2 regions of the Nocardia sp. 2TAF39 genome follow, and region 1 is predicted to be linked to the other one. Evidence: predicted binding sites of a transcription regulator. Region 1 holds the regulator's gene; the other holds the start of a gene.

Region 1 (16,338 bases):
CTGTCGACCTACCGGACGTGCGACCCGGACTGCAGGCCGATACCGGCTACACCAATTCCGGTACGCTCGCCGACCTGGAGCCCGACATCGGCTTCGGCAGCAAGCTGCTCGTCAGCATGCGCGGCTCCTACGGCGGTGTGCTCATGGTCGGGCTGGCCAGCACGTTCGCCGGGCTCGCCCTGCTCAACCCGATCTCGATCGGCGCGGGAGTCCTGGTGGGCGGCAAGGCATTCCGTGACGACAAGCAGGCAAGGCTGGCCAAGCGCCGCAACGAGGCGAAGGCGGCGGTGCGCAGGTTCGTCGACGACGTGGCGTTCCAGGCGGGCAAGGAGTCGAAGGACCGGTTGCACCGCATCCACCGCGCGCTGCGCGACCATTACGCTGGTGTCGCCCAGCGGAGCCTGCGCTCGCTCGACGACTCGCTGCGTGCGGCGCAGGAGGCGGCGACGATGGCCACCACCCGGCGTGCCGAGCGTGGCGCGCTGCTCGAACAGCAGCTGCGCGTGGTCGCCGAGCTGCGCCGGTATGCCGACGCCCTGCAGGCCGCACTATCGAACGGACCCGCCGGTACGGTGGCCACGTGACACATGAAGGTGGCGCGGCGCCGGCGATCGTGGCCGAGGCGCATCGGCTGGTCGGCGCGGCGCGGGCAGCGCTGGCGAGCGAACCGCGACCTCGGGCGCTGCTGGCCGACTGCGCCCGCAGATTGGACCAGCCCCTGCGCGTCGCACTGGCGGGTTCGCTCAAGGCGGGCAAGTCGACCCTGCTGAATTCCCTTGTCGGGCAGGATATCGCCCCGACCGACGCGACCGAGTGCACCAGGGTGGTCACCTGGTACCGGTACGGTTCGACGCCGAGCGTGACGGCGCACGCCTACGACGGCGCTCGCGCGAACGTGGTGGTCCGGCGCGGCAGCGGAGCGCACGGTCTGTCCTTCGATCTGGACCGGCTGCACTGGGACGCGCCGACACCGCGCGAGGTCGATCACCTGGAGGTCGAGTGGCCCGCGGCGGCGCTCGCACACACGACGATCATCGACACACCGGGTACGTCGTCGCTGTCCCGCGAGGTGTCGCGGCGCACCGCGCGGCTGTTGACGCCGGAAGAGGACGAGGAGCGGGTCCAGGAGAACCTCGCCGTTCCGGGCGCCGACGCGATCGTGTACCTACTGCGCAGACTGGACGCCGAGGACGTGCGCTTCCTGGAGCGGGTCGGCGCCGGAAACGCCCAGGAAACATCGGGATTGCCGGGCCCGCTCGGCGTCGTCGGTGTGGTGTCGCGGGCGGACGAAATCGGCGCAGGACGTATCGACGCGCTGCATTCCGCGCGCGATGTCGCGGTGCGTTTCGCCGGGGAGCTCGAGCGAACCGGGCTGTGCCAGGCCGTGATTCCGGTTGCCGGGCTGCTCGCATTCGCCGCCGCCACGCTGCGCCAGCAGGAATTCGCGGCGTTCGAGGCGCTGGCGCGCATTTCTGTCGATGACCTGAGCACGGCGCTGCTGTCGGCGGATCGGTTCGCACGCGCCGACATTCGGCTTCCGGTGCAGCCGGAGCTGCGCGCGCAGCTCGCCGAGCGATTCGGCATGTTCGGTATTCGCTTGGCGATCACGTTGATCAGACTCGGCGTGCGTGATTCGGCGAGGCTCGCCGCCGAATTGACCATCCGCAGCGGTGTCGACGAGTTGCGCTCGGTACTGGACGTGCAGTTCGGCCAACGCGCCGACCAACTCAAGGCGCATTCCGCGCTCACCGCGCTGGCCAAGGTGCTCACCGCCTACCCTGGCACCAGGGCCGATAGTCTGCTGCCTCAGGTGCGCACCCTGCTCGCCGACGTCCACGGCTTCGCCGAGCTGCGTTTGCTCGGCCGATTGCGCACCGACGAATTGACGCTGCCCGCCACCGATCTCGCCGAACTGCACCGCATCATCGGCGGCTCCGGTATCGCCCCGCATCTGCGCCTTGGCCTCCCGGTCGACGCGGCGCCTTCGGTGCAGCGCGCCCAGGCGGTCGCCGCGGTCCGGAAGTGGCGCGCCCGCGCCCGCCACCCCCTCGCCGACCAGTTCACCGCCACCGCCTGCCTCACCGCGGCCCGCAGCGCGGAGGGAACCCTGAGCCTGCTGCCCGAGTAGGTAGTTTGGCTGGGCAACAGGCTATGTCGGAGCAATCGGATCCGCGCCAGTGTTCCCGATGTTGGAAGCGTGTCACGACCATGAACTCCCGAAGCTGTCACCCGTGCAAGGTGCCAGCGTGTCGATGTGGCGTGTCGGTTTCAGAGCCGATGGCAGCCCCAGGCCGCGGTGTCCTCATGGGTGGCGCGCGATGTCGATTCGGATGCTGTCGTTGTTGTTGATCACGAACACTCGGTCTCGCTTGGCTTTCCATTCGTGCGGAATCAAGAAGTAGCGATCAGCTGTGCGCGCGAGCAGCAGCAGCCCGCTGTAGGCATAGCGGTACTTTTCGCCAGGTGCGGTGATTTCTCCTACTTGCGAGCCGCCGCCTTCGATAGCGAGCCGGTCGACGCTGAGCAGCAGAATCAGCGGTCGATCGCTGAACCTGGCCGCCTCGGCGGACTCGACATCCTTGCCCGCTCGTATTTCCGCGTAGGAGCCGACGGCCCACATTCCGCCGAGAAACCCGAGCAGCAGCAAGGCCAGTATCGGCAGCCACGCAGGTGCGTGACCTCGCGAGGCGTGACGCCAACCGAGCAGAGTGGGATATGCCGAACGCAAGGCCATCGCGTATCCCAGAAGAGTCGCGCCGATCACGATCATGATCGGCAGATACAGGCTCATCGCCCGCGGCAGATCGTCGCGGATCAGAATCCCGACCGCCACCGCGACCTCGAGGATTGTGCCGCAGGCAAATACGGCAGCGACCCAGAACCGGAGGGTGCGCCGTGGTCGTCGGCTCCGCGCCGCGACGATCAGCGGAAACCGCCGGACACCGAACAACGCGACGACGACGAGCAGCGTCAGCACAGCAGGCCAGTACGCGGCACCGATACTGCGCACGACATAGTCGGGGACTGAGAAGCCGAGCATGGCGGCGTCGATCCCGAAATGCGCGAACCAGCTGCGCGTGTACACCAATCCGAAGTAGTACAGAACGGCGGTGACCAGCACAGCTTGCGACGTCACCGTCCCAGCCGCCGACAATGCGATGCGAAGCCCTTGCGAGCCGGTCTGATCCAACTGTTCCGCGGTCACCGGGCAGGCCTCGTGGCGGTCGGAGTCGGGGATGGCGCGGTCGTGGTCGTCGGGGCCGTGGTTGACGGAGTCGTCGTCGATACCCGGGTGAGTGGGCCGGTTCCTGGAATATTGACGCCGCCGCTCGCCGTAGGCCCACTGGGCACCTGTGCGGTCGGCGGAATGCCGCGTGGCTGGGTTACCGGGCCTGACTCATCTCTCTGTCCCGTGGGCAGTCCTGCGGTTGTCGGAATGACGAGAGCGTTTTCCGGTGTCGCACCAGTGGTTTGCTCTGTGCCGTTCCCGGTCGGAACAGGGACATCAGGCGGCGACGAGTCCGGCGCCGCGCACGCGACCACTACGGAGAACACGGCAGCCAAAAGCAGCCCGTCGCCTGGCGTTCCGAATCGCACCCGACCCCCTTTGCCTGGCTTCCAGTCACGCAATTTTTCCACGGATCGCAAGCGGCAGATGGCAACTCGGGAACTATGGTCCAGCTCGAGTTACATTCGACCAGCGGGCGGAGTCTCGTCAGGGGCGGCGGACCTGTCATGTGCACGGCCCGAATATGGCACGAGGGTAATCACGATTGGGCGGGCCGTTTCCTTGTCACCTGATCAGGGCCTCGGCGGATGGCACGCATACTCGGCCAGGGATCGGACCGAGGTATGCCCGCTTATCGCATCGGTATCGGCGCCGGTGCTGTCTCGGTGCGCGTAGGTACACACCCACCGACATGGTGTATCGCACGACCTCCTGGGTACGCAGCCGGTAAACGAGAGGAGGTCGCAATGAGTCAGCAGGATGTGGTGCACGCGTTGCTCGACCGGGCGGGCAAGGGATACGCGGTGGAAGCGGGCATCAAGCTGGACGACAAACCCGCTCCGCTGTTCCAGCTGCTCATGCTCGCCGTGTTGCTCAGCGCCCGGATCTCCGCCGATATCGCGGTGGCGGCCGCGCGGGAACTGGTCCACAGCGGCTACCGCACGCCGCAGCGCGTCGCCGACGCGGACTGGCAGGACCTGGTGGACGCGCTCGGCAGGGCGCACTATCGCCGCTACGACGAGAGCACCGCGACGAAGCTGCGCGCCAGTGCCGCACACGTGCTCGACCGGTACCACGGTGACCTGCGGAAACTCGGCGAGGAGGCGCGAAACGACCCGAAGCGCGCGGCCGAACTACTACGCGAATTCCAGGGCATCGGGCCGACTGGAAGCGATATCTTCTTGCGTGAGGTCCAGGACATCTGGACCTGGGTCCGGCCGCATTTCGACGAACGCGCCCTCCGCGGCGCCAAACGTGTCCGGCTTCCGGATGATCCCGATCGGCTGGCCGATCTCGCGCGCGACCACGCCGCGGATCTCGCCGCGGCGCTGGTGCGGGTGACGCTGGACGAGAAGATCGCCGACGAGGTACTCGCCACCGGGCGGTGACGTCGACCCTGGTAACCCGTCAGACCGGGGTGGCAGCGGAACTGCTCGGATCCACCAGGATCTTCGCGTGCTGCTCCGGATTGCCGAGGGCGGTGAAGGCGTTCTCCACACCGGCCAGCCCGACGGTGCCGGTGATCAGTGGTGTCGGATCGACCTTTCCTTCGGCGAGCATGTGTAGGGTGTCGCGGAACTCGCCGGGGTCGTAGCCGAGCACGAACCGCAGTTCGATTTCCTTGTTGATCGCTATCGCGGGCTGGAAGCGGTCGGTTTGCATACATACGCCGACTACGACAACCCGCGACAGCGGCGGCGCCGCGGTGAGGATCTGATCGATGATCCCCGGCACACCCACGCATTCGAAGATCACCGGTCCGGCCGGTCCCGCGTTCAGCGTGTGCGCCAGCCGGAAGACGTACCACCACGGTAGGTTCGGGACGCGCCGCAGCCGCTCCATGGTGTCGAAGCCGAGGCCGAGGATGTCGGCGACGCCGTTGATCCTGCTCTTCTTCGGTGCGGCCGTCCACGGTGACTCGGTGGCCGGGTCGACCACGACGTCGGCGCCGCACGCGGTCGCGAGTTCCCTTCGGCGCGGTGAGAAGTCGCTGGCCACCACGGTACGCACGCCTGCGGCCTTCAGCATGCTGATCACCGCGAGGCCGATGGGGCCGCAGCCGATGACGAACGCGGTTTGCCCCTTCCCGACCTTGCCTCTGCGCACGGCGTGCCAGGCGACCGCCATCGGCTCGGTGAGTGCGGCGTGTTCGGCGGACAATCCGTTCGGCACCGGCATGGTCATCGATTCCTGGACAACCACCTGCTCGGCGTAGCCGCCGGGCGCCGCGGTCGACAGGCCGACCAGGTGTGGCTGCCTGCCGTGCCGCACGATCGGCAGGGCTACCACCGGTGTGCTCGCCTTCCATCGTTTGCGACAGCCAGGCCCGTAATCGAGTATCGCTCCGCTGAATTCGTGTCCGAGCACCACACTCTGATCCGACCGCATGAAGTGGTCGTACCCGGTGGCAACGGCCAGATCCGCCATCTCGTCGGCATGTGTCCGGGCGTGCAGGTCGGAACCGCAGATGCCGCAGCGGGACACCCTGATCAACAGCTGGCCAGGGCCGGGACTCGGCGTCGGCAGGTCGGCGACCTCGAACTTCGTGTCGGTGACGACGGCGGCCCTCATGGCGACTCCTCGGATCGGCGGCGTACGCCGGGCGCCTGGTCCGGTCACCCTGTCGCCACCCTACTGCCCGGTAATGGGCACGAGGGCGAAACGGAAACACGGGCGTCGACGGCTCCGCGGGTTCGACGCTCGTGCGGCTGCCGCGGAAGCTTGCGACGGCCAATGCGCTCGAGCCGGACATCCATCCCGGCGGCACTCGCTGAAGTCTCTCGGGTTCGCGCCGCCCTGTTTTTTCGGATCGCGGGAATCAATCGCGCCGGTCGCGCGTTGAGCTGTTCGGTAATGTTGAGTGGGTCCGACTCAAGTTTGGGTTGACTCCCGGTGTCCGGTGGGTGCAAGATTGAGCCGACCACGCTCAGCGTTGCTGGGACCGTGCTCCGTGAGGTGCTGGGGCGAGGTCTCGCGGCGCCCGTCGGGCGCCGTTGGGCGGCTGTTCGCCCGGCACCGGCACAAATAAGTACGTCAACTAGGAGGAACCATCATGGCTCGTGCGGTCGGAATCGACCTCGGGACCACGAACTCGGTCGTCGCCGTTCTCGAAGGCGGCGAGCCGGTCGTCGTCGCCAACTCGGAAGGATCGCGCACCACCCCGTCGATCGTCGCGTTCGCGAAGAATGGCGAGGTACTGGTCGGTCAGCCGGCCAAGAACCAGGCCGTCACCAACGTCGACCGCACCATCCGCTCGGTCAAGCGGCACATCGGCACCGACTGGTCCGTGGCCATCGACGACAAGAAGTACACCGCGCAGGAGATCAGCGCCCGTGTGCTGATGAAGTTGAAGCGCGACGCCGAGGCCTACCTCGGTGAGGAGATCACCGACGCGGTCATTACCGTTCCCGCGTACTTCGAGGACTCCCAGCGGCAGGCCACCAAGGAAGCCGGTCAGATCGCGGGCATGAACGTCCTGCGCATCGTCAACGAGCCCACCGCGGCCGCGCTCGCGTACGGCCTGGACAAGGGTGACAAGGAACAGACCATCCTGGTCTTCGACCTCGGTGGCGGCACCTTCGACGTCTCGCTGCTGGAAATCGGCGAGGGCGTCGTCGAGGTCCGCGCCACCTCCGGCGACAACCACCTCGGTGGTGACGACTGGGACGAGCGGGTCGTGCAGTGGCTGGTCGACAAGTTCAAGGGCAGCTCGGGCATCGACCTGACCAAGGACAAGATGGCGATGCAGCGGCTTCGCGAGGCCGCTGAGAAGGCCAAGATCGAGCTGAGCTCCTCGCAGAGCACCTCGATCAACCTGCCCTACATCACCGTCGACGCGGACAAGAACCCTCTGTTCCTCGACGAGCAGCTGACCCGCGCCGAGTTCCAGAAGATCACCTCGGACCTGCTCGACCGCACCCGTGCGCCGTTCCAGTCCGTGATCAAGGACGCGGGCATCAAGGTGTCCGACATCGACCACGTCGTGCTCGTCGGTGGCTCCACCCGGATGCCCGCCGTTTCCGATCTGGTCAAGGAACTGACCGGCGGCAAGGAGCCCAACAAGGGCGTGAACCCGGACGAGGTCGTCGCCGTCGGCGCCGCCTTGCAGGCCGGTGTGCTCAAGGGCGAGGTCAAGGACGTCCTGCTGCTCGATGTGACCCCGCTGTCGCTGGGTATCGAGACCAAGGGTGGCGTGATGACCAAGCTCATCGAGCGCAACACCACCATCCCGACGAAGCGTTCGGAGACCTTCACCACGGCCGACGACAACCAGCCGTCGGTGCAGATCCAGGTGTTCCAGGGTGAGCGCGAGATCGCCTCGCACAACAAGCTGCTCGGCTCCTTCGAGCTGACCGGCATCCCGCCCGCCCCGCGCGGAGTGCCGCAGATCGAGGTCACCTTCGACATCGACGCCAACGGCATCGTGCACGTGACCGCGAAGGACAAGGGCACCGGCAAGGAGAACAGGATCAAGATCCAGGACGGCTCCGGTCTGTCCAAGGAGGAGATCGACCGGATGGTCAGGGACGCCGAGGCACACGCCGCCGAGGACAAGGCCCGCCGCGAGGAGGCCGAGACCCGCAACCAGGCCGAGTCGCTGGTACACCAGACCGAGAAGTTCATCAAAGACAACGAGGACAAGGTCCCCGCGGACGTCAAGTCCAAGGTCGAGGCAGCCATCGCCGAGGCGAACGAGGCGCTGAAGGGTACCGACATCGCCGCGGTCAAGGCGGCCGTCGAGAAGCTGGCGACCGAATCGCAAGCGCTCGGCCAGGCGATCTACGAGGCGTCCGCCGCGGACGCCGCCGCGTCCGGCAACGGCGCGTCGAGCTCCGCGGACGATGATCAGGTCGTGGACGCCGAGGTCGTGGACGAGCCGGTCGACACGGAGAAGAAGTGACACAGGGCAACTCCGAACAGGAGCCGATCACCTTCGTCGACAACCGGAAGGTCGACCCGGAGACCGGGGAGATCCGGGAGCAGGCCGCGGACAACGGCGCCGCGGCCGAACCCGCCCCGGCCGCGGGCAATGGTGCGCAGCAGTCCGAGGCGCTCGCCGACACCATCGGTGGTGAGCTTGCCGAGCGGACCGCCGATCTGCAGCGGCTGACCGCCGAGTATGCCAACTACCGGCGCCGCGTCGAGCGCGACCGCAAGGCTGCCATCGACGCCGCCAAGGCGTCGGTGGTCACCGAACTGCTCGGCGTGGTCGACGATCTCGACCGGGCGCGGGCGCACGGTGACCTGGAATCCGGGCCGCTGAAGTCGGTCGCCGACAAGCTGGCGGCCGCGCTGCAGAAGCAGGGTCTCGAGGAGTTCGGTTCGGAGGGTGAGCCTTTCGATCCGACCCTGCACGAGGCCGTGCAGCACGAGGGCTCCGGACATGACCCGGTGATCGGCATAGTTATGCGCAAGGGCTATCGGTTCGGCGATAGGGTGCTTCGGCACGCGCTCGTCGGGGTAACCGATGGCGTAGCCGATCTGGCGGAGACCGCCGATCGGCCGCCGGAAGAGGCATCGGACGTTGATGCCGACACGAACGACCGATAAGAACGCGAGAGGAGGAGATGCTCGGTGAGCCAACGGGAGTGGATCGAAAAGGACTTCTACAAGGAGCTGGGTGTTTCCTCCGCCGCCTCGCAGGATGAGATCAAGAAGGCGTACCGCAAGCTCGCGCGCGACTTGCATCCGGACGCCAATCCCGGCGACACCAAGGCCGAGGAGCGGTTCAAGACCGTCAGTGAGGCGCATGCCGTGCTGTCGGATCCGGCCAAGCGCAAGGAGTACGACGACACCCGCAAGCTTTTCGCGGGTGGCGGTTACGGTCGCGGTGGGTTCAGTCCCGGTGCCGGTGGGGGTTTCTCGCAGGAATTCAACATCGGGGATATCTTCGGCGGCGTGAACGCGGGCGAGGGTGGCCTCGGTGACCTGTTCGGTGGTCTGTTCAACCGGGGCGGCACACGGACCGCGAGCCGCCCGCGGCGCGGCGCCGACGTGGAGACCGAGACGACGCTCGGTTTCCGCGAAGCGGCACAGGGCGTCACGGTTCCGCTGCGGATGACAAGCCCGTCGCCGTGCACTACCTGCCACGGCAGCGGCGCAAAGCCGGGGACCAGTCCACGAGTCTGCCCCATCTGCAACGGAACCGGCATCGTCAGCCGCAACCAGGGTGCGTTCGGCTTCAGTGAGCCGTGCGACGATTGCCGCGGGACCGGCTCGATCATCGACGACCCCTGCGCCGACTGCCGTGGCAGCGGGATCCAGAACCGCACGCGCACGATTACGGTGCGGATTCCCCCGGGAGTCGGTGACGGTCAGCGGATCCGGTTGGCCGGCCAAGGTGAGGCGGGACTGCGCGGTGCGCCGTCTGGTGACCTGTTTGTCACCGTGCACGTCAGCCAGGACAAGGTCTTCGGCCGCAACGGCGACGACCTGACCCTGGTGCTTCCGGTCAGTTACAGTGAATTGGTATTGGGTACAACGGTTTCCGTGCCCACACTGGAGGGTCGAGTCGGCGTGAAGGTGCCTCCTGGTACTGCCGACGGTCGCATCCTGCGGGTGCGTGGCCGTGGCGTGCCCAAGCGCGGCGGCGGCGCCGGTGACCTTTTGGTCACCGTCAAGGTCGCAGTGCCACAGAAGCTGGACAGCGATGCCATCGACGCGATGAAGAGCTATCAGGAGGCGGAGAAGGCCAGCGGATTCGATCCACGTGCGGGATGGGCAGGTGCGTGATGTCGTCAGATCCGAAGAAGGCGTCCGCTGGTTCGCGTGCCGAGTTCTTCATGATCTCGGTGGCGGCCCAACTCGCGGGCATGCACGCGCAGACACTGCGCACGTATGACCGGCTGGGATTGGTGACGCCGCAGCGCACTTCGGGCGGTGGACGCCGTTACTCCGCGCGGGACGTGGAGCTGCTGCGCGAGGTGCAGCGGCTGTCCCAGGACGAGGGCGTCAACCTAGCGGGCATCAAACGCATCATCGAACTGACCAATCAGGTGGAGGAACTGCGCCAGCACGTCGCCGAACTGTCGGCCGAGCTGGAGCGGCTGCGGGCTGGCTATCGGCCCGATCTCTCGCCGCCGCAACGCAGCACGGCGTTGGTCGTCTGGAAGCCGCGCAACCGGCGCTGACGACAACGAATACCGTCGGGCCCCCGGCCACGGGTCGTGAAGCGCGATTCGGGACCGGGGGCCCGCTGTCGTTTCCAGACGCCGGGCCTCGAGAATAGCCGACAGTAAACCAGAACATGTTCCGCGGAAGTCGTTTGCATCCCGCTATTTCGATATAGAGCCGAAGGGGCGAATCCACCGCCGTTCGGTCGCCGGCGCCCTTGTCGTTTACTTGTTCGGACCTCGGCTCGCCTACCGCGCATGTTGCCCCAGGGTCGCTACAGCAGACCGATCGGGATGGAATTTCCCAAGGCAGCCTTGCTGATTCGGCGAGTGCGCGACTGATTTTTCGCCAGATCAACCGTCTTCCAGTCGGTTTCTATGGCGTGTCTTGTTTCCTATCCTCGTTTCGACGGAATTACATACGAGATATTCGAGCGGATTACTCCGTAGCTGGCAAACCTCGCCTACACTTCGTTACCATCGACTGCTGTCGAGTGTCCCGCAGCACCGCACTCGTCGGCACGGTTTGTGTTCGAGTGCGAAATGGGGTTGTGACACAAATGGATTCGCGCACTGTCGCTTTGATCAGAACAACTTTCAAGGCGGTTGCTGCGGAGGAAGGGGGGTCGGAGAAACTGGCAAGATCGTTCTACGCGATCTTGTTCACCGACTACCCGCACGTCCGCGATTTCTTTCCGGCCGCCATGGACGCACAGCGAGATCGCCTCGTCAAGGCGATCGGCTACACCCTTGATCGGCTGGAGGAGCCGAACAAGCTGCTCCCCTTCCTCGCCCAATTGGGCAGGGACCACCGCAAATACGGCGTGCAAGCCGAGCACTACCTCGCGGTGGCCTCCTCGTTGAAGGCGGCCGTGCAGGTGTCCGCCGGCACCGAGATGTGGACCGACGAGGTCGACCGGGCGTGGGACGAGGGTCTGAAGATCATCGCCGACACCATGATCGGCGCGGCGGAGAAGGAGACGACTCCGCCCGTCTGGACCGGCACCGTGATCGAACGCCGCGAGGTGCTGTGCAACCTGACCATCGTCCGGCTGCAACTCGACCAGCCCATGCAATACGCCGCCGGCCAATACGTGAGCGTGCAGATTCCGTCCCGGCCGCGCATGTGGCGCTATCTCTCGCCCGCCGTGCCCGCGAACACCGACGGTGAGATCGAATTCCACGTGCGCGGCGTGCTCGGTGGCTGGGTCAGTTCGGCCATCGTCGGCCAGACTGCCGTCGGCGACCAGTGGCTACTCGGCTCGCCGCTCGGCGGCCTCGGCGTCCCGCGCAACCTCAAGCGCAAGATGCTGATGATCGGCTGCGGCACCGGTATCGCGCCGCTGCGCGCACAGCTCATGGCGATGGCTCAGCGACGGGCTAATCCGAAGGTTCACCTGTTCGTCGGCGGTCACAACCCGTGCGACCTCTACGACCTGGAGACGTTGAGCAACCTGGCGGTGGCCAATCGCTGGCTCACCGTCACGCCGGTCACCGAGCACGAAGAAAACCCTTGGTGGCACCTTGAACCCGAGGGGCCACACCCGCCTATGCCCGTCCTCGAACCGCGAATCACAGGCCAGATCGGCAAGGTTGTCGCGAGCTTCGGTGCCTGGGCCGACCGGGACGTGCAGATCTCCGGCTCGCCGTCGATGGTGCAGACTACGAAGTTCCGTCTGATGGCGGCGGGGGTGCCCGCGAAGAACATCCGCCACGACCCGCTGTTCTAGGGGTGCTGGTGAGGTTCGGGTCGCCAACCGCAGACGAGGTAGCCGACGCCGAAATCCGCGCCGCACGAGGCCGTCACGACCCTGGTCGCCCGTAGGCACAGCTCACCAGTGACGGTTGCAGCATTCGATGTGCAGTTCCGAGTACGGATTGCGGCGGTCCGGGGTCACCGGGTTGCGGCGTCCGATCCCGATCTCTGCGCAGCAGTGCGTGTCGGGGGAGGTGGCGAGGTGCGCCGGACACTCCTCGGCGAGTCCGCGTATCTGGTTACCCGCGAGGTCGTAGGCGTGACGACTGCCGATGAGGAAAAGGGTGTCGGCGGCGATGGCCCAGCGCAGGTGGTCCCGGAACTCGCGGTGGGCCCATTTCAGGTGATCCTCGAAGCCGAACGCGCGGAATGCCCGGGGCGGGAGCTTCACTTTGTGGACGGCCGGATTGGACAGGCGCATGCGGACCTGCTTCCACCTGGATACCGGGAACGCGAGGCTGTGGTGCAGCAGTACCAAATCGAGCTTGTTGTTGCCGTATTCCGCACCGCAGGAGGAATCACTGGAACGCAGTGGCAGGTAGACCAGGCTGTGCGGGGAGCGTGCGGCCAGCCACCATGCAATCGCGAGGTTCACGGTCGCGGCCTTGTCCACGGAGAGCTGTGCCCCGAGCCGTCCCTTGTGCAGCGACGCGTGGTCGATCGGGCGTGCGGGACGGATGACCCGGTAGTGGTCGCTGCCCAACCGCACAGCGCTGACCAACGTTCGCCACTCCCGTCCTTCCAGTCTCACCGGTCACCCCCCGCTCCTTCCTGATCGGCGATGACAGTGTAGGCAGCGGCACCGACGGCCACCAGCGAATTGTGGACCGTGCGAAACGGTGGCCGGGCTCGACGATCCGGCCACCGATGAGTGCCCGCGACAAGGTCGAGCACGCGGACCACAGGGCAGGTGGAACGGACACGATCGGCTGGGAACACCCAGGCCCGTGCCGCCCAGGCCCCCTCTGCTGCGTTAGTAGAGCTGGCCGCCCTCCGCCTGGATCACCTCGGCCGGGGTGCCGGTTTCGAGCAGCCGGTCGACAGTCGCGCGCGTCATAGCAGGCGAGCCGCAGACCAGCACCTGGTGATTCAGGAACGCGCCATGCGACCCGAGAACGTCGGCGAGCGTGCCGTGCAGCATGTCGTCCGGCGGGAAACCGATGTCGACGCGGGACTGCTCGTACCACTCGTCCACCCAGCCGGGATCCTCCGGACTCTCCACTACGGGAATCACGGTGAGCCATGGCAATTCACCGGCCAGCAGGGTCAGCATGTCCGTGGCATAGAGGTCGCGCGGCGACCGCCCGCCGATGAACAGATAGGTGGGCGGCGGGTCCGGCCTGCGGGCCAGGTCGAGGATCTGCGCGCGCATCGGCGCCAATCCCGTGCCGCCCGCGATCATCACCACCTCGTCGCCGTCCGGGTCGACCGCGAACCCGCCGAGCGGGGCGCCGATCCGCCACTCGTCGCCCGGCTGGGTGTCGGCCACGATCGCGCCGCTGCACCATCCGCCCGGCACGGTGCGCACGTGGAACTCCAGCTTGCCGTCCAGTGAGGGCGGCAATGCCGGCGAGAGCCTGCGCCGCACGCCGGGCTGCTGCGGCACCTGCACCTCGACGGACTGGCCCGCGGCGAATGGCACGAACTCGCCGATCAAACGGATCACCGCGAGGTCGTGGCGCAGCCGATGATGGCCGACGACGGTCGAGGTCCATTCGGGCGCCTGATGCGCACCGTTACCGAGCATGCCCGGGTCCCCCAACGGGGCCTCCTTCACTCACACAGGGTCGCAGCTGATGATCTGCTCCGGCGTACCGACCGCGATCAGCGCGCGGCGGGTGTCCGCGATCATTCGCGCCGATCCGGCGATCTGGATCTGCCGATCCGCCCACGCGCCGAAGCTCGCGACTACGGCGCCAAGGTTACCGATCAGGCGCCGGTGCATGCCGTACGGTGCGTCTTGGGGCGGGTGCGGGTACCACCACGGGTTGGTCTTCTGCTCGCACACGGGAACGATGGTGAGCCACGGATTGCTCTGCGAGAGCTGCCACATGTTCTCCACGTCGTACAGGTCGCAGGGGTAGCGGCCGCCGATGAAGAAGTGCACCCGCGGGTTGATGCCACGCTGGCCCATCTCGATCAACTGGGCCCGCAACGGGGCGATGCCGGTACCCGCGCCGATCATCAGCACGTCACGGCCGCTGTCCCGGTCGACGTGCAGGCCGCCGAGCGGGCCCGCGATCTGCCACCGGTCGCCGACCCTGGTCTCGTTGACGATCGCCGGGCTCACCCACCCGCCGCGGATCTTGCGCACGTGGAACTCGATCTCGCCGTACGGGTTGGCCGGGATCGCCGGCGAGAAGTAGCGCCACATCTTCGGGCGCTGCGGCACGGTGACCGGCAGGTATTGCCCGGCCTGGTAGGGAATCGGGCCATCGGACTGCAGGCGAACGATGGCCAGGTCCTCGAGCACGCGGCGATGACCGACCACGGTCGCCGCCCAGTACGGTTGGGACTTGTCGGAGTTGGCGCCGATGGCCATGGACGCGGAGATCAGGATGGTGATGTCACGCCAACCCTCTTCCAGGCCGCGGTGCCAGGCGGGGCCGTTGTACACGCGGAACGCGGCAAGCAGTGCACGGCCCGCCACGTCGTAGTGTTCCGCCTGGACGCCGTACTTGCGGTGATCGCGGGCGAGCTGTTCCAGGAAACTCTGTGCCCGGTCCCAGTCCTCCAGGTGATCGAGCACGTACTGGATGGCGGTGACGACCCGCTTGGCCTGCATATCCATCGCCGGTGGGAACAGTTCGCGCAGCCGGGGGGCCTCGACGAACATATGACCGTAGAACGCACTGATCAACCGCTCGGGTCCATTCGGCGACTCGATCACCGAACGGAAATTGGCGCGGACCAGCGCAGCCGAACGCGCATCCACGACGTCGAGCTTCCTTTCCCTCAGTTCTGCCCGGGGACTTTATCCGTTACCGGCGGTCCTCCGCCGAACAAGTATCCCCGAAAATCCCGTGGTCGTGTGCGTATGGTCGGCAAGACCCGGCCGAACGGTAATCGGTCGGGAGGTTGCTGACCCATGATGTACCAGGCCGCGGCCGATCACCGCACGGCGCCATGGGGAATGAAAGGCTCGTTCCGGCCGGTCAACCCTCGGTGCCGACACGGACCGCGGGCACGACCTGCTCGGTATAACGACGGATCTGCTCGACCGGTTCCCCCTCGGTAGGCCAGAAGACGAATCCGTCGATGCGCTGGTCGCGATGCAGCGCGAGCAGGTCATCGACCCAGCGCTGGGGCGGGCCCTCCAGAAAGCCTTGATCGGAACCGTCCGCGGTGATGGTCCCGGACACGTTGTAGATCCGGCGCACCGACAGCGGGTCTCGGTCCGCCGCTACGGCAGCGTCGTCGATCCGCCTGCCGGCCTCGCTGAGGAACTCCGGCGGCGCCCATGCGGCCGAGGGCAGCCAGCCGTCGGCGCGCCGGCCGGTCAGCTCCAGCATGCGCGGGCCCTTCGCGCCGAGCCAGATGCCAGGGTGGTGCCGTGGGCGGGGGCCGGGGTGCGCGCCGGCGAGCGAGTAGAAGGCGCCCGGCACACGGACCGATCGTTCCTCGCTCCACATCGCGCGGATCACCGCGATCGCCTCGGCCAGGGCTCGGACCGACTCGCCGCCGGTCCGGCGGGGTCCGCCCATACCGGCGATGGCATCCCAGAACGCACCTGCGCCCAAGCCGAGCTGGATTCGACCGTTGCTGATGAGGTCGAGGGAAGCGACGGATTTCGCGAGCATGGCCGGATTGCGCAGCGGGAGGTTCGCGACGTCGGGGAAAAGGCTCACTCGCGTGGTCTGTGCCGCCAGGGCGGTGATCAGCGTCCAGGTGTCCAGGAAACGGCGCTGGTAGGGATGGTCCTGGATGCCGATCAGTTCGAGTCCGGTCGCGTCGGCGTACGCGGTCAGTTCGGCGATTTGTCGATAGTTGTCGGCCTCCGGGATCAGGAACAGGCCGAATTCTGCGGGGCGGGTGCTCATCACACACCTCCGGGCGTTTGCGCGGAAAGCTATCTTTCCCCGACGCGGGGTGGTCCGGGTTTCTCAGATGGCGAGCACGGTCTTGCCGCGCGCGCCGTGCGCGCCGATCACCGCGGGACCGTCCGCGAGCGGGACCGTCGCGTCGATCGGCACCACCACGTCGCCGTCGGCGACGCGCTGCATGAGCCGGGACAATTCCAG
Region 2 (16,338 bases), on a different contig from region 1:
ACGCGGGCGTCACGCTGACGCCATATCAGCCGTACACCGTGGCGGACTGCCCGCGCTACGGCGAGATGGCGGGTCCTAGCTGCGCGACGGCCCCCGCGGTCAACGATGTGGGCGAGCTCCCGGAAAAGTTGAAGCCGCGCGCACTGGATTCGGCCGCCGGGCTGCCTCCGGTGGTGCCGATGCCGGGTCTGCCGCTGATCCCGGGTGTCACCACCCCGGACCCGAGCCGGGCCACTGCGGCCGCTCCGACCGGCGGCGCACCCGCTCCGTTCGCGGGCACTCCGTTGGAGGGTCTGTTCCCGATGCTGCCGCCGGGCCTGCTCCCGCCTGCCGCACCAGCGCCGGCGCCCGCCGCTCCGGCCGCGGCACCGGAGGGCACCCCGTCGGCCCGGCCGATCTCCTACCAGGGTGACTCCGCGATCGTCGCACTGCTCGGCCGCAAGCCGACTACCGCCGAATATCTGCTGCTGAGCTCGATTCTGAAGGGCGGAACCATGCAGGTGTCCGACAATGGTGCCGGACGATGAGCATTCGCAAGCCGCTGATCGGATTCGGCATCTTCGCGATCGTGTCCATTCTGGTGACAGTGGTCGTCTGGAACACGTTGGCGCGCATCGTCAACGGTGACACCAACACCTACACCGCGACGTTCTCCGACGTGCTCGGTCTGCACGAGGGCGACGACGTGCGGATGGCAGGCGTGCGGGTGGGCAAGGTCGAGAAGATCGAACTGGGCCGCGACACCAACCTGAAGAAGTCGGTCGCGAAGGTGACCTTCGTGGTGCAGCGCGACCAGACGCTCTTCGACGACACCAAAGCGCTGGTCCGCTACCAAAATCTGATCGGTCAGCGGTATGTGGCGCTGGCTCCGGGAAAGCAGTCGAGCCCGGCGGCGCTGAAGAACAAGGGCTCGATCCCGATCGAGCGGACCGAGCCGTCGTTCGACGTGTCGGGTCTGCTCAACGGATTCCAGCCGCTGTTCCAGGTGCTGCAGCCCGAGCAGGTCAACCGGCTGTCGGAGACCTTTATCCAGGCATTGCAGGGTGATGGTGTCTCGTTGAGCGCGTTCATCGTGCAGGCTGCCCAGCTGGCGACCGACTTCCAGCGCAGGGACGCGATTCTGTCCGATGTGATCTCCAACCTGTCCGGTGTGATGTCGGGGTTGGCCAAGCGAGGTGATGAATTGGAGACCCTGGTGACCCAGACCCGGGCCTTGATCGGCGGGCTGTACGAGCAGGGGCAGTCCTTGCAGGCCTCCACAGTGCAGATCGCGAACGCGACCACGTCACTGGTCGACATGATGGGACAGATCCAGCCGAAGCTGCAGACCGCGCAGAACTCCACCAGTGCGGCGCTGACCCTGCTGTTGGACAACGGCGCCAAGCTCGACCAGGCGGCGATCGACCTGCCGAACGTCCTGGCTGCCGCGGGTAGGCACGCCTCCGAGGGCGCCTACGCCAACGCGTACCTCTGCGGCGTGGACGTCTCGCTCTACGGCATCCTGTTCCCCCGCGGTCTGTTCTCGCAGATCGGTGGCACTTCGCACTCGGCGGTGTGCCGCCCATGATGACGAAGCTCAGGTCCAGGTTCGACAACAACCGGTACTTCTGGTTGGGCATCCTCGGCGGCGTCCTCATCGTGGTGCTGCTGCTGGCGTCCAGCCTCTACAAACTCGTCGGAGTCGGTGAGCAGACGGTCGAGGCCGAGTTCGTGCAGGCCGCCGGCATCAAGGTCGGCGACAAGGTGAACGTCGCCGGTGTCGGCTCCGGCCGGGTCGCCGGTGCGAAGCTCGAAGGCGACCACGTGCTGCTGACGTTGAACGTCAGCAGTGACGTGAAGCTCGGCCCCGACGCGCGCGCCTCGATCAAGATGGCGACGCTGCTCGGAGCACGGTTCGTGGACCTCGATCCCGGCGACGGCTCCGGCCTGAAGGGCGGGCGAATCCGGGTGTCCAATACCTCGGTTCCCTACAACCTGTCCGATGTGGTCCAGGTCGGCACCCCGAAGTTCGAGGCGCTCGACACCGAGAAGCTGGCGGCGTCGCTGAACCTGATCAACAAGCAGATGGGTGACTCGCCCGCGCTGATGGCACAGGCGCTCGACAGCGTCGGCGCGCTGGCCAAGGTGATCGACGCCCGCAAGGGCGAGGTGGATGGTCTCCTCAAGGATCTCGACCGGGTCACCCAGATCCTCGGCGACAACCGCAACAGCGTGCTGCTGGTGATCACCCAGGGTGAGGCCATCGCCAACCGGGTGATGGAGCGCCAGGGCCTGCTGCGTCAGCTGCTGGACAACATCGCGACACTGACCAAGCAGCTGCAGCAGATCGGCGCCGAGAACAACGATCAGCTCGGCCCGACCATCCAACAGCTGAACACCATGGCAGAGGGCCTGCAGAAGAACAAGGACAACCTGGACCGCATGCTGTCTGTGATGCCGCCGACCCTGCGCTACCTGGCGAACTCGTACGGCGGCAGCGGTCCGTACGGCGACGTCGGCCTGCCGTGGCTCTTCCCGGACAACTGGCTGTGCTTCGCCCAAGTTATCGAGGGGTGCCAGGGATGAAATTCCGCAGCGCTTTCCAGCTGAAGACGATTGCGAAGACACTGATGATCAGCACCGCCGCATTGGTGGTCGGCAGTTGCTCGATGCTGCCGAGTTCGGTGAACGACGCACTGGGCACAACGATGCGGATCACCGCGGACTTCGAGAACATCGCGGGCATCTACGAGGGCAACCCGGTCACGGTGCTCGGACTCGACGTCGGCAAGGTCGACAAGATCGTGCCCAAGGGCACCCTCATCGAGGTGCACATCTCCATCGACAAGGACGTCAAGATCCCGAAAGACGCGATGGCAGCGATCATTTCGCCATCCATCGTGACCGACCGGCACATCGAACTCACTCCGGTCTACACCGCCGGTGACACCATGTCCGACGGCGCGCATCTGCCGAAGGGCCGCACCAAGACGCCGGTCGAGCTGGACACGATGATCAAGACGATTGATCAGTTCGCCGCCGCGCTGAAGCCGGAGCCCGGTCAGGAGGGCCTCGGCCCGCTGTCCGGCCGGGTGCTCTACCCGATGATGAACGGCAACGGAGCGAAGATGCGCGACACCCTCAACGCGCTGTCCGGCGCGCTGAAGGTCGGTGTGGACAATAAGGACGCGGTGTCGAACATCATCGTCAAGCTGAACGATCTCACTACGATGCTGGCCGAGAACGACCAATCGGTGCGCGACTTCAGCAAGCGGATGACCCAGATGAGTGGCCTACTCGCCGAGCAATCCCCTGGCCTGCAGGCGACATTGGATCAGCTCAACGCCTTCCTGGCGAACACGAGCACCACATTGTCGCAGTATCGGGATCAGCTGTCGGGCTCCATGACAGGCCTGACCAACGTCACCCAGCAGCTGCGTGACAACGCCTACGGCATCACCGAGGTCGTCGACCTCACGCCGATGGTGATGCAGAACATCGACGGCATGGTGAACCGCCAGTACAGCTATGTCCGGCTGCACGGGGTGATCGGGACTGCGCTCTCAGGTGAGATCGTCAGCCTGTTCTGTGAGCGGATCCAGATGAAGGCGGATGGTTGCCGTACCGGAAACATGCAGGACTTCGGACCCGACTACGGGCTCACCGCGGCGCTGCTCGGACTGACGAAATGACGTACCGCATGACGATCAAGGGACGCAGGGCGCTGGTTGCCACCGCGGCGGTGGTCGCTGTCGGCGTCACCTCAGGGTGCGGGCTGACGGTGGAGAAGCTGCCGCTGCCCAAGCCGGGCATGTCCGGGGACACCTACACCGTGCACGCGGTGTTCGAGAACGCCCTGAACCTGCCCGACCAGGCGAAGGTGAAGATCGGCGGCTCGGACGTCGGCGTGGTCTCCAACATCGACACCAAGAACTTCCAGGCAGTTGTCGATCTGGCCATCAGCAAGGACATCGAGCTGCCCAAGGGCAGCACGGCGGAACTGCGCCAGGCCACCCCGCTCGGTGACGTGTTCGTCGCGGTGTCCAAGCCCAAGACCGAGACCGGCACGCAGATGCTGCACGATGGTGACACGCTCACTCTGGAGAGCACGTCCGCGGGCGCGACCGTCGAGCAGCTGCTGATCTCGGTTTCCCTGCTGTTCAACGGCGGCGGCATCGCCAGCTTGTCGAAGCTGGGTGCGGAGCTGGACTCCATCGTCGGCGGGCGCGGCGGGCAGCTGTCCCACCTGATCACCGAGATGACCGGTGTGGTCGGCAGTTTGAACGACAACACCGCCAGGGTCGACAGCGTGCTCAACGAGTTCAGCACCCTGGCGACGACCATCGAGTCGCGTCGCGCCGAGCTCGGCGAGGTTGCCGACACGCTTCCGCAGATGATCGGTGCCATCGCCGAGAACAACAGGGCCATCGGCGAACTGCTGACCAAGGTGTCCACCACGAGCGCCGCACTCGGCGACTACGCCGACACCACCAGCCAGCAGTTGAGCAGCCTTCTGGACAACACCCGCCAGCTGATGGACGCGCTGGCCAAAACCGGCGACGGCTTCGGCGTGCTGCTCGATCGATTGCGGGTGCTGCGGCCGAAGGTCGACGCGACTTTCCGAGGCAACAGCTTCGCGGTGTACGCGACCGCCACCAATCTCGACCTCAGCGCGCTCACCGATCCGCAGCACGGCAAGATCCCGGATCTCAACGACGTGCAGGACTTCGCGGGCAGTCTGATCCAGGTGCTGCAACTGGTGTACGGCCGGGTGACGGGAGGACACCGATGACCTTCTTGTCCAAACTGTTCGGGCGCAAGCTGCTGCTGTCGAATCTCGGCCTGATTCTTGTGTTACTGGTCGGGGCTGCGTACCTGATGGTGAATGTCATGCGGATCAATCCGCTGCGCTCGGACTACACCGTCACCGTGAACCTGGATCGTTCCGGCGGTCTGCAACCGGGCAACGACGTGACCTTGCGCGGATGGCGGATCGGAAAGGTCACCTCGATCAAGCTGACCGACCGCGGCCAGGCCATCGCCGCCACCGCGCAGATAGATTCGAAGTACAAGATCCCGGTGGATACCGCGATCGCGGTGCAGGCTCTCTCCGGTGCGGGGGAGCAGTACATCGACTTCCGGCCGAACGCCGAGCAGGGGCCGTACCTGGCCAACGGCGCGGTGATCAGGTTCGACCCGGAGAAGATCCACACTCCGACGCCGGTGTGGTCGGTGCTGGACAACTCCAGCGCACTGATCGCGCAGATCGAGCCGGACAAGTTCAAGGTCATCCTGAACGAGCTGGACATCGCGCTCAGCGGTGGACCGGATCAGCTGCGCGGCATGGTCAACGGGATCAGCCTGGCCGCGGCAGGCCTGGATTCGCTGCTGCCACAGACCATGAACCTGATCACGAACCTGCGCACCATCTCCGAGACCACGTCCCACGCGCAGCCGGATCTCGCCACCCTGACGCGCAACTCCGGAACGCTGTTCGAGCAGTTCAACAACGCGAACGCGGAGTTGCAGCGGGTGCTCGACCAGGCGCCAGGCCAGCTCACCAGCCTCGGGTCGGTGCTGGACAAGACGGCCGACCCGATCACCAGCCTGGCGACCAACTTCCAGGCGATCACCAAGGCGGCGCAGCTGCGGCTGCCCGCACTGCGTGCGCTGTTCCCCTCCCTCGCGCTCGGCGGCGAGGCGCTCGGCATCCCGGCGCACGATGGTGAGTTCCACGCGATCGTCGACATCTGGCCGCGACCGTTCTGCACCTACAACACCCCGAAGATCCGCAACGAAGTCGTGCAGGACGGCACGATTCCGAAGTGGAATTACTGTGAGAACCCGCCGCCGGGTCAGCTGATCCGTGGTGCGGCGAACGCGCCGCGGCCTGATGTGCCGAACAACGGCGCGCATATGCCGCCGGGTGTGGATCCGAACGAGCGGACCCTTCCTCCGGTGCGGTGAGTCGTACCCGGCCCGGCGGCCATCCCGCCGGGCGGGCATACTCGCCGGTTGAACGCCTACGGTTCGCCTCTGCTGCGGGCCGGTCAGCCAATCGGCGCGCGCCGGCGCGCGTCGGGAAAGTGCAGGTTGTATCGATGTCTACCGACGACGCCGAGACCGACAAGGACGCCGAGACCAAGGCCGCCGACAACGACGAGGCCGCCGACGCGGTGACCGCCGAATCGGAGGATGCCGCTGCCACCGCGAAGGCCGAGGTGCCCAAGGCGGGCGCTCGTCCCGCCACGCCGAAGAAATCCACTTCGCTGCCCTTGGTCGCCGCATTCGTGGCCGGTGTGCTCGCGGTGGCGGCGATCACGGCGGTCGTCGTGTTCTTCCTGCAGGGCAAGGACCGCGGTGACAAGCTCGACGCGATCCGCGATTCGACCAGCGCCGCGTGCAAATTCGGCAAGGACGTGTCGGTCTACGACTACTCGAAGAACCTCGACGATTACTTCACGACGGTGAAGGCCGGCGCGACCGGCGAGTTCCTGAAGGAGTTCGACGACGCGACCAAGGCGCTCAAGGATGCCATGGTCCAGGCGCAGGTCAAGTCCTGGGCCGACGACGTGCAGTGCGGCTACCAGTCCGGGGACCAGACCTCGGCCAAGGTGCTGGTGACCCTCACGCAGTACCGGACCAATTTCACCCAGGCCAACCCGGAGCGGCAGTTCGTGGTGGTGATCGCCCAGCTGCAGAAGTCGGGTGACAAGTGGCTGGTCGAGAAGCTCGACTCGCCGATGTTGAAGGGAGCGGGCACCGGCCTCCCCGGCGCGCCCGCGCCGGGCAACGGCCAGCAGCCCGCGCCGTCGGGCCAGCCGGCGCCGCAGCCGGGCAACTAGCCGAGTGCCTCCGGCGGTGGGCCGAGCCACCACCGCCGGAGGCTATTCGGGCAGTCTTCGCGATCCGCGCGAGCGGGTCAGAACAGCGTCAATACCTGTGGCGCCGACGGCGCGGCCGCCTTCCCCGCGGCCTTGTCCTTCGGCGCTTCCGGCGCCGTCGATGCTTGCTCCACAGTCACCGCGGGGATTTCCACGGTGTTCACCTCGGCGACGGCCGCGGTGACCGCAGCCCGCCGAGCTGCTTCTCCGGCCAGCGCGTCGGCCTGCTCGTTGAAGTAGTTGCCGACATGTCCACGGACCCAGCGGAACCGGACCGGACCCGGCCTGCTCGCGATGGCCCGGTCGATCTGCCGGATGAGTTCGACGTTCTTCACGGCACCCCCGGTGGATGTGCGCCAGCCGTTGAGCCGCCAGCCCGACACCCACTCGGAGGCGCACTTGATCGCGTACAGCGAATCACTTTCGATGAAAAGGGGTTCGGACCCGGAGTGGGCGACAATCGCCTCCAGCACCGCGCGCAACTCCGCGATCTGGTTGGTTCCGGACGCGGCTCCTCCGCTCGCCGAGGAGCCCTGATGATTGACCCAAGCCCAGCCGATGGCGCCGCCGGGATTGCGGAGGCAGGATCCGTCGGTGCTCACGATGATCATAGGTGGCACCCTACGCAATCCGACCGACAAGATCGGTAACGTGGAATTCCTCTATCTCCCTTCGCAATTGGGTCTCCGTGCGGCGCAGTGCCGACTTCGCGGCGGAATCCACCGGACCGACGCACAGGCGCCCGGCGAATCCGCGCGGTGGACTGTACTCCGTCTCGGACGTCAGCACCGACCTCCCGTAGCCGAGCGGGTCGAAGCGCAGCGTCAATGTCCAGGTCAAACGCCCACGGAGCGTATACCCGATCACCGCGTTGCGGCGGTATTCGGTGACCTCGCATGTCACGGTCTGTCGCCAGAGCCCGAGACGGGTAGTGGCCGCGAAGGCTGCGCCGAGGCCGCGGTCGAGTTCGCCGATCGGCTCGAAGTTCGCGATGCCGAACATCCAATTCGGTACGAAGAGGTGGTTGTCGGTGTAGGTGAAAGCCACTTCTACCGGGGCTCCGACGTCACTCGCGTACTTGATGTGGCCCATAGGCCCTCCCTGTCCCACGACTGGCGTTAAAAGTACTACAGCTCTCCTCTTTATTCGAGAGGTGACCGGAATTTGGTGCGACGCATTTTCAGATCAGGACTGGACGGTTGCTCGAGAGTCCGGGCGGGCGCCGCTGCCCAAGGGCTCGTCGACGATGTGCTCGGCGATCGGGTTACGCCGAGATGCCGTGGTCCGCGTCACGCGGGAGCGCGACCGTGGTCTCGACGGCGGGCTCGGAACCGATGCCCGCGGGGCGGGTCGTCTCCGGAGTTGCCGTGGACTCAGGACAACGACTCAGGCGCAGGTTGTGCTCGCCGAGCGTCGGGTCGGAGAACGCCAACCGCACCTCGCCGCCGTGGATGTCGAGATCGGTGCGCACCGTGGTCACGGCCGACGGTTCGGCACCGAGCCGTTCTGGCATCGGAGTGGGCAGGTGGCCGGTGAGCAGGGCGAGCGCATTGGTGTCGATCGTGACCGAGACGGTGTCCGTCTCGGCCTCGGCGAACTGCGCCTCGACAAAGGCGTTGCTCAGCCCGACCTTGCCGCCCCGGCTCGTCGGCGTGTGTTGGGTCGAATCGCTACGTGGTTCTGTGAGTGTCGGTTCGGCTGCCAGCTGTTGCGTGTACACCGTGGGCAGCTGTCGCGTGTACGCCGTGGGCAGCGCGAAGCTGCGGCCGGTCGGCATCGGATCGGCGCCGATCGGGCCGCCGCGGTGAGCATGCTTCGGCTCGGCCGGGGCGAGCGGTGCGGCGAGTTCCCTGCCGGGGCGCTGCGCATCGGCCATCTGCTGCACGATGTACGCGCCCGCGACGACGGTCAGGCTGAGGCTGGTGGCTCCGGCGAGCACGATGGCGGTGTGCCGTGCAAGCTGGGCAGGTCTGTGTGCTGTCACGATGCGTCCTTTGTCTCCGTTGCTGCTCCTCAACAGAGCGACCCGCATCATCGAAAGTCGCACGGTTGTCCAGGTTACCGGGGTTGCCGGTGGCTACGCCGCGTGGGAGAGATCAGGATCACAATGTGGTGCCGCCGTGACTACCGCGCCCAGACGGTACCGGATGCCGGGGCCTTTAATGTTTCCGCCGGCACACGAGCGGGTAAACAATCGCGTAGCTGGCGAGCGTCATTCTCGACTGCCACATCGAGACACCCGGCCAATGGCGTCCGGCCGTCGACACGAACGGCGCACCCAAGTGTGGCGCTCGCCCGCTCCCGAATCTTCGGACCGGGTCGGGTGTCAGCGGGTCAGGTGAACTGGCCCGCTGTCCTGCCTTTTCCCGTCGGACCCGCGAAAGCCTGTGCAATGGTGAGCCATTCAGCGGCGTCCTCTCCATGCACCTCGATAGCGAGGTCGTCCGGATGGCGACGCTGCGTCACCAGCAGGCAGAAGTCCACTGCGGGTCCGGTTACTCGCTGCACGGCCTGCGCGGGTCCCCAAGACCAGATCGCGCCATCAGGCGCCGTCAGCTCAACCAGGAATTCCTCGGTGGGAGGGGTCTTTTCGCGCATTGTGTACGCAAAGTTCCTGGTCCGCACGCCGATGTGCGCCACGGTGCGCAGGCGCGTGGTGGGAGCCCTTGCGACTCCGAGGGTGTCGGCCACGTCCTGCCCGTGTGCCCAAGTCTCCATGATGCGGGCGGTGACCATCGAAGCCGCGCTCATCGGCGGACCGAACCAAGGCAGCTTGACGCCCACGGGCACCGCGCGCAGCGCGTCGGCGAAGGTCGTGCGTCCGTTCCGCCATCGGTCGAGCAGTTCGGCGGGCGATGCGGCCGCGGCTAGCTCGGCCGCTTCGTCGACGAAGGTGAGCGCACGTGGCCCCGCATCGGCTATCAGTTTCTGGAAGCCGCCGGCGTCCGCGGCGGCGATGGTCGCGATCTCGTCGGTCCAGGCCAGGTGGCCGATCTGGTGCGCGATGGTCCAGCCGGCCGCCGGGGTCGGCCGCGCCCAGTCCGTCGGTGCCAACGGGGCGACGAGTCGTTCCAGATCCGCGCATTCGGCGGCGAAGTCGCCGAGTAGCGCTTCGAGGTCAGCCATCCGTTCCCCTGCCGATCGGGGCACACCGCCTCGGGTGCCGTCGCGGTTCAGCTTCGCAGCGGATCGAGAAAAATGCAAGCGTGCGTGCTTGTATTTTCCCCCGTCCTGTGGTTACGCGGCGCTCGGCCCGGCTACCAGCCGAAAACCGCGATGTGCGCGGTGCCGACGACCAAGCCGAGGGCCGCGCCGTGCAGGTAGAGCAGCCAGGCATCCTGCTCGACCGACGCGTAGAACATTTCCATGAACTCCCCTGGCGTCAGCCGCCGGAGCTTGCGCACGGCGAATTCGTCAATGGCCTTCGCCTGCTCGCGTGTGAATTCCTCGTCCTCGACCAGGCTCGGCGCCAGGCCGACTGCTGCCCCCGCCGCGCCCACCGTGAGATTGTCGAACTGGCGACGGCCGAGCGCCGCCCGCACGAACGAAGTGGTGAGCCCGAGCTGGCGATTGATCTCGTCGGCGATGAGGTGCTCCAGCAGTTGCCTGGTCTTGTCCCTGTTCGGGCCGTCCAGGAGCTCCTTCGACAGGTTCGGCAGGGTCAACACCTGGTAGGCCAGGATGTGTGCGAGGTCGGTCGCCGCCTGCGGCTGCCGCTTCGCGAGAAGTGCCTGCTTCCACAGGTACTTGTACCTCGGCTGCGGGTCACCCGGCTCGAACACCATCTTCACGGCGATGACGTTCACGATCACGCCGATCGCCGCGGAAGCGAGCAGTACGATCACCCAGCCCGGCACCGAGCCGATCACCGGAATGTGCTGGTGCACATGCATATACAGGGCCAGCAGGAGACCGAACGGCGCGCCGAGGAACCCGATCCGCACCATGAATCGCAGCTCGGGTGCCGCGATCGTGGTGGTCAGATCCTTCAGGATGGCCGGGTTCTCCCGCAGGTAGCGGATGACGAAGCCCTTGATGTCGATCAGCTGGTCGACGTTGTCGCCGAGCGATTCGAACGCCCGGCGCGACAGTGCGGGCAGTTCCCGATCCACCCGCTGGTAGATCAGCTGCCTGGCGGCGCGCGGCACGGTGCGCCACAGGTCCGGGTTCTCCCGATACATCAGCTCGTCGACCAGCGGTCGCACCTGTTCGCGTGCGAGCATCGCGATGTAGTCGGCGATACCGTCCAAGTCGAGTTCGTGGATGAAGTCCTTAGGGCTGCCGATCCGCATCAGCGCCTTGTCCACGCAGATACTGGCCATCTTCTCTGCGCGGGCCGGGATGAATCCCTGGAATCCGAGGCGACGCCCGTCGCCGGAGAAGGTCGGCAGCACCTGGACCCGGCGCGGGAAGTAGGGATAGAGCACGTGCAGGCCGGGAACGCGGACGCCGCGGAAGCGCACCGGCCAGAACAGCATCAGCACGCCGGTCCAGTTGGTCAGCCAGCCCGCCAGCGCGCTGAAGATCGGGAACGTGATCAGGTCGACGACGAACTTCGACTGCCCGGTCAACTCTTCCCAGTCGATGAGCACGCCAGCGGCGAGCGACGACATCGATGGACTCCCTGGGCCGAGCCGGCGGATCGCCGGTATGAGATATCGAGGCCCCCACGCTCTCATTGTGTTGGAGGGGTGTCAACGCGGCGCGGGCACCCCGCGTCGACAGTTCTCGGTGATCAGCCCGGGATATATGGGCGCGCGAGCGGCAGGTTCAACCGTTCGGCTCAGCGCTCCGAGGGATGGCACGACGCCCGACGGATTGCACGGCGGGAAAATAGCTGGCGAAGCCTCGCATCAGCTCGAGCGCCGCATCGATGGGTTGGCCGTCCGTGACCTCGTCGATCGTCCGGTACAGCCGTTCTTCGATCTCGGCCACTTTCGACGACAGTCGTTCTCCCTTCGCGGTGAGTGTGAGCGTGATCCGGCGCCGATCGTCGAGCGCTGCTTCTCTCTTGATCAGGCCTATGGTGACCAGCCGATCGACAAGCCTGCTCGGGCTACCACCGGTCTCGCAGACCAGCAGTTCACCGAGGCCGGCGAGGGTCAGTGGCTGGTAATCGGTCAGCACCCTGAGAACTTCGGCCTGTGCGGGGGTCAAACCCAACGGCCGCAGATCCGCGGAGAGTCTCCGATTTCCCTCGCGCTGAATGGCCAAGACGAGATAGCGCAGTTCCTCAGCTCGCCGCACCGATCCTCCTCTTTTGAATGTTGTGTCATCAGATCACACAACACTTATCCGCTCGAGAGATGATCAGGAACGAATCCATGGTGGTGAGTTGTGTAGGACTGCGAATCGCCGCGCGACCATGAACCGGGCGACCCAGATCATGATCGACCGCAGCCGATGTGTCCCCTTCCGGTCGGCCGTGTCGCAGAGTCGCCAAGACCAGAATCCGAATGGCTCGTGAGACATTCGGATTCTGGAGAACGTGTTTCCCGAGACCTACGTTTCGCTCGAAGCGAACGAGCTGAGCGGGGCGGAACAAACGCGGGAACACCGGGGTTGAGTAGGCATCGCTCAACTTTTGGAAGGGTCGAACACGTGACTACACCACAGAACCTGCCGGTGCTGTTCTTGACCGATCCGATCGTGCTGCCGGGCATGGTCGTGCCCATCGAACTGGACGAATCCGCCCAGGCCGCGATCGACGCCGCACGCGCCGCCAAGACCGAGGCCGTGCTGCTCGCGCCGCGGCTGACCGAGGGTTACGCCGCCTACGGTGTGGTCGCCACCATCGAACAGGTCGGCCGGATGCGCGGTGGAGCACCGGCGGCCGTCCTGAAAGCCGAACGGCGCGCCAAGATCGGACACGGGGTCACCGGCCCCGGCGCCGCGCTGTGGGTCGAGGCCGAGCCGGTCGAGACTTCCGCACCGGATGGCCGGACCAAGGAACTGGCGGCCGAGTACAAGAAGCTGGTCGTCTCGGTGCTGCAGCGGCGCGAGGCCTGGCAGATCATCGACGCGGTCAATCAGCTGGCCGACCCGTCGGCGATCGCCGACACGGCCGGTTATGCGCCGTACCTGACCGCCGAGCAGAAGCGGGAACTGCTCGAAACCCCCGACGTGGCCGCGCGGCTCACCACCCTGATCGAGTGGACCAAGGAGTACATCGCCGAGGCCGAGATCACCGAGAAAATCAGCGAAGACGTCCGCGAGGGCATGGAGAAGAGCCAGCGTGAGTTCCTGCTGCGCCAGCAGCTCAACGCCATTCGCAAGGAACTCGGCGAGGACGAGCCCGACGGCGCCGACGACTACCGCACCCGCGTGGAGCAGGCCGACCTACCCGACAACGTCCGCGAGGCAGCGCTTCGCGAGGTCGTCAGGCTGGAGCGGGCCAGCGATCAGAGCCCGGAATCCGGCTGGATCCGGACTTGGCTGGACACCGTGCTGGAGCTGCCGTGGACGGTGAAAACCACCGACGGCACCGACGTTTCGGCCGCCCGCGCGGTCCTGGATGCCGACCACCACGGCCTGGACGAGGTCAAAGACCGCATGGTCGAGTACCTGGCCGTCCGGTCCCGTCGGGCCGCCCGCGGCCTGGAAGTCGTCGGCGGACGCGGCTCCGGCGCGGTGCTGGTGCTGGTCGGGCCGCCCGGCGTCGGCAAGACCTCGCTCGGGGAGTCCGTGGCAAGGGCGCTGGGCCGCAAGTTCGTTCGCGTCGCCCTCGGCGGCGTGCGCGACGAAGCCGAGATCCGGGGTCACCGGCGCACCTACGTCGGTGCTCTGCCAGGTCGCATCGTGCGCGCCATGAAGGAGGCGGGCTCGATGAACCCCGTCGTCCTGCTCGACGAGATCGACAAGGTCGGCTCCGACTTCCGCGGCGACCCGGCCGCTGCCCTGCTCGAGGTGCTGGATCCGGCGCAGAACCACACGTTCCGCGACCACTACCTCGATCTGGACCTCGACCTGTCCGACGTGCTGTTCATCGCCACAGCGAACGTGATGGAGACCATCCCCGGCCCGCTGCTGGACCGGATGGAACTGATCACCGTCGACGGCTACACCGAGGACGACAAGGTGGCCATCGCCCGTGACTTCCTGGTGCCCAGGCAGCTGGAGCGCAACGCGCTCACCGCCGACGAGGTGACCATCACCGAGGAGGCGCTGCGCGAGATCGCGGCGAACTACACCAGGGAAGCCGGTGTCCGGCAGATGGAGCGGCTGATCGCGAAGGCACTGCGTAAGGCTGCGACCCGGCTGTCCGAGGATGGAATCGTCCCGGCCGGTTCGGGGTACGACCCCGAACTCCGCGACGACGCGCTGATGAAGTCCGAGGACGGAACCACTCCGGTCGGATCGGGTTACGACTCCGAACTGGGCTATGAGGCGCTGGTGAAATCCGAGCAGGGTGGCGCTTGCGCGCAATCCTTGACGATCGGTCTCGGCGACCTGAAGGACTACCTGGGTCGTCCGCGCTTCACCCCCGATTCGGTGGAACGCACCGCCGTCCCGGGTGTGGCGACCGGTCTCGCCGTGACCGGCGCGGGCGGCGACGTCCTCTACATCGAGGCCAACGCCGCCGAGGGCGAGCGCTCGCTGACCCTCACCGGCCAGCTCGGCGACGTCATGAAGGAATCCGCGCAGATCGCGCTGACCTACGTGCGCTCGCACCTGGAGGAGATCGGCATCGAACCGTCGGTGCTGGATCGCAATATCCACATCCACTTCCCGGCGGGTGCGGTGCCCAAGGACGGGCCGTCGGCGGGCGTCACCATGGTCACCGCTCTGGTGTCACTGGCGCTGGATCGTCAGGTGCGCTCGGATGTCGGCATGACCGGCGAGGTCACGCTGAATGGACGGGTGCTGCCGATCGGCGGCGTCAAGCAGAAGCTGCTCGCCGCCCAGCGGGCAGGGCTGAAGACGGTGTTCATCCCGGCACGTAACGAGCCGGACCTGGACGACGTCCCCGCGGAAGTGCTTGCCGCACTGGACGTCCGCCCCGTCGCCGACGTGGCCGACATCCTGGCCTACGCCATCGAGCCGGTCGCCGAACCGGCCGTGGAACGCCCGGCGTTCGCGGCCACCGCCTGACAGCGTCGAACCGGGCCGGGTACGGAATCTTTCCGTGCCCGGCCCGTTCGTGTGTGTCGAGTGCGCCGACGGCTCATTGTGACGGCAGCCGCCATATCACTGTTGCCGAGATCGTCCAGGTTGCGCGCAATCGGCGCGCAAGGCCGGTGCAAGCGCCGCAGCGCAGTCTGGCGACATGACCACTGTGCACCATGTACCTGTTCTGATCGTCGGCGGCGGCCTGGTCGGACTGTCCGCCGCGTTGTTTCTCGAGTACCACGCCGTCCCTTACCTTCTCGTCGAGCGCCGCGAGCAGGCCTCGGTGCTGCCGCGTTCGCGCGGCGTACACACCAGGACCGTCGAGCTGTTCCGGCAGGTCGGCCTCGAGCGCCGCATCCAGCAGTTGGCCGCGACGGCACTGAAGGTGGGCGCGTTCGGCGGCGCAAGCCGGGGTGCCACGCTGCGGACCGCGACGCCGCTGAATCTCGATGGCTTGCATCGGGTGCTCGCGTCCGCGGAACCCAGCCCGTCGCAGTTCTGTTTCGCGCCGCAGGTACTGCTGGAACCGCTGCTCGCCGCGGCGGCCCGGGAGCGCGGCGGCGATCTGCGTTTCGGCGCCGAACTGGTCGCGTTCGGTGCGAATGACGAGGGCGTGACGGCAACCCTGCGTGATCGCTCCGGCGAATCGATCCTGCGGGCCGACTACCTGCTCGCCGCCGACGGCGCGGGCAGCTCGATCCGCCGGGCACTGGGCATCGCCGGCTGGGATCTGCCGCCTACGCACCACTACATCAACGCGTTCGTCCGCGTCGATCTCACCGAGGTGCTCGGCGGCCGTACCTTCAGCCAGTGCGAAATTCGCAACGACGACGTACGCTGCCTGGTGTTGTCCAAGAACAACACCGACGAGTGGTCGTTCCACCTCGAATTCGACCCGACCGTCGAGACACTCGCCGACTACTTGGACGATCGGTGCGCTGCCCTGATTCGCGCCGCGATCGGCGTGCCCGATATCCCCGTCCGTGTGCTCGCAAAAACGGCTTGGGACACAGGTGTTTTCATCGCCGACGAGTACCGCCGCGGCCGGGTATTCCTGGTCGGCGACGCGGCGCACCGGCACGCGCCGTGGGGCGGCTACGGCGCGAACACCGGAATCGCCGACGCCCACAACCTGGTGTGGAAACTGGCGGCCGTGCTGTCAGGTGTCGGCGGGGACGAACTCCTGGACAGCTACCAGGACGAGCGAAGGCCGCGTGCGCTCATCGCCGCCGAACAGGCACGTCTCGGAACCGATTTCGCGACCCGCTACGGCCTGCCGACCGCCGACAACGTCGGCGACCTCGCGCGGCAAATGGATTTCGGCACTGTCATGAGCCGGTACCGATACTGCTCGAACGCGGTCATC

What was found. The regulator HspR, encoded in region 1, represses chaperone genes until heat shock. The targets are predictions, from matches to a motif close to ANNTGAGTNNNNNNNACTCANNT.
Region 2: the regulator HspR is predicted to act here: its motif matches at 12,424-12,446, upstream of lon (endopeptidase La).

Annotation. Positions count from the first base shown of each region.
Region 1 covers NZ_JBFRFQ010000050.1:31,629-47,966, forward strand. Annotated here, with positions in the region: gene AB4Z47_RS25425 (dynamin family protein) at 1-584, shown strand, start outside; gene AB4Z47_RS25430 (dynamin family protein) at 581-2,128, shown strand; gene AB4Z47_RS25435 (hypothetical protein) at 2,303-3,205, opposite strand; gene AB4Z47_RS25440 (endonuclease) at 3,976-4,617, shown strand; gene AB4Z47_RS25445 (zinc-binding dehydrogenase) at 4,637-5,800, opposite strand; gene dnaK (molecular chaperone DnaK) at 6,282-8,129, shown strand; gene grpE (nucleotide exchange factor GrpE) at 8,126-8,779, shown strand; gene dnaJ (molecular chaperone DnaJ) at 8,804-9,961, shown strand; gene AB4Z47_RS25465 (heat shock protein transcriptional repressor HspR) at 9,961-10,359, shown strand; gene AB4Z47_RS25470 (FAD-binding oxidoreductase) at 10,902-12,071, shown strand; gene AB4Z47_RS25475 (hypothetical protein) at 12,174-12,848, opposite strand; gene AB4Z47_RS25480 (FAD-binding oxidoreductase) at 13,071-13,844, opposite strand; gene AB4Z47_RS25485 (FAD-binding oxidoreductase) at 13,875-15,032, opposite strand; gene AB4Z47_RS25490 (LLM class flavin-dependent oxidoreductase) at 15,253-16,137, opposite strand; gene AB4Z47_RS25495 (NADP-dependent oxidoreductase) at 16,201-16,338, opposite strand, start outside.
Region 2 covers NZ_JBFRFQ010000027.1:13,277-29,614, forward strand. Annotated here, with positions in the region: gene AB4Z47_RS18190 (MCE family protein) at 1-527, shown strand, start outside; gene AB4Z47_RS18195 (MCE family protein) at 524-1,567, shown strand; gene AB4Z47_RS18200 (MCE family protein) at 1,567-2,565, shown strand; gene AB4Z47_RS18205 (MCE family protein) at 2,562-3,671, shown strand; gene AB4Z47_RS18210 (MCE family protein) at 3,680-4,771, shown strand; gene AB4Z47_RS18215 (MlaD family protein) at 4,768-5,946, shown strand; gene AB4Z47_RS18220 (hypothetical protein) at 6,081-6,824, shown strand; gene AB4Z47_RS18225 (ribonuclease H family protein) at 6,902-7,474, opposite strand; gene AB4Z47_RS18230 (SRPBCC family protein) at 7,485-7,955, opposite strand; gene AB4Z47_RS18235 (hypothetical protein) at 8,128-8,847, opposite strand; gene AB4Z47_RS18240 (TIGR03084 family metal-binding protein) at 9,198-9,989, opposite strand; gene AB4Z47_RS18245 (hypothetical protein) at 10,121-11,476, opposite strand; gene AB4Z47_RS18250 (MarR family winged helix-turn-helix transcriptional regulator) at 11,634-12,110, opposite strand; gene lon (endopeptidase La) at 12,525-14,954, shown strand; gene AB4Z47_RS18260 (FAD-dependent monooxygenase) at 15,130-16,338, shown strand, end outside.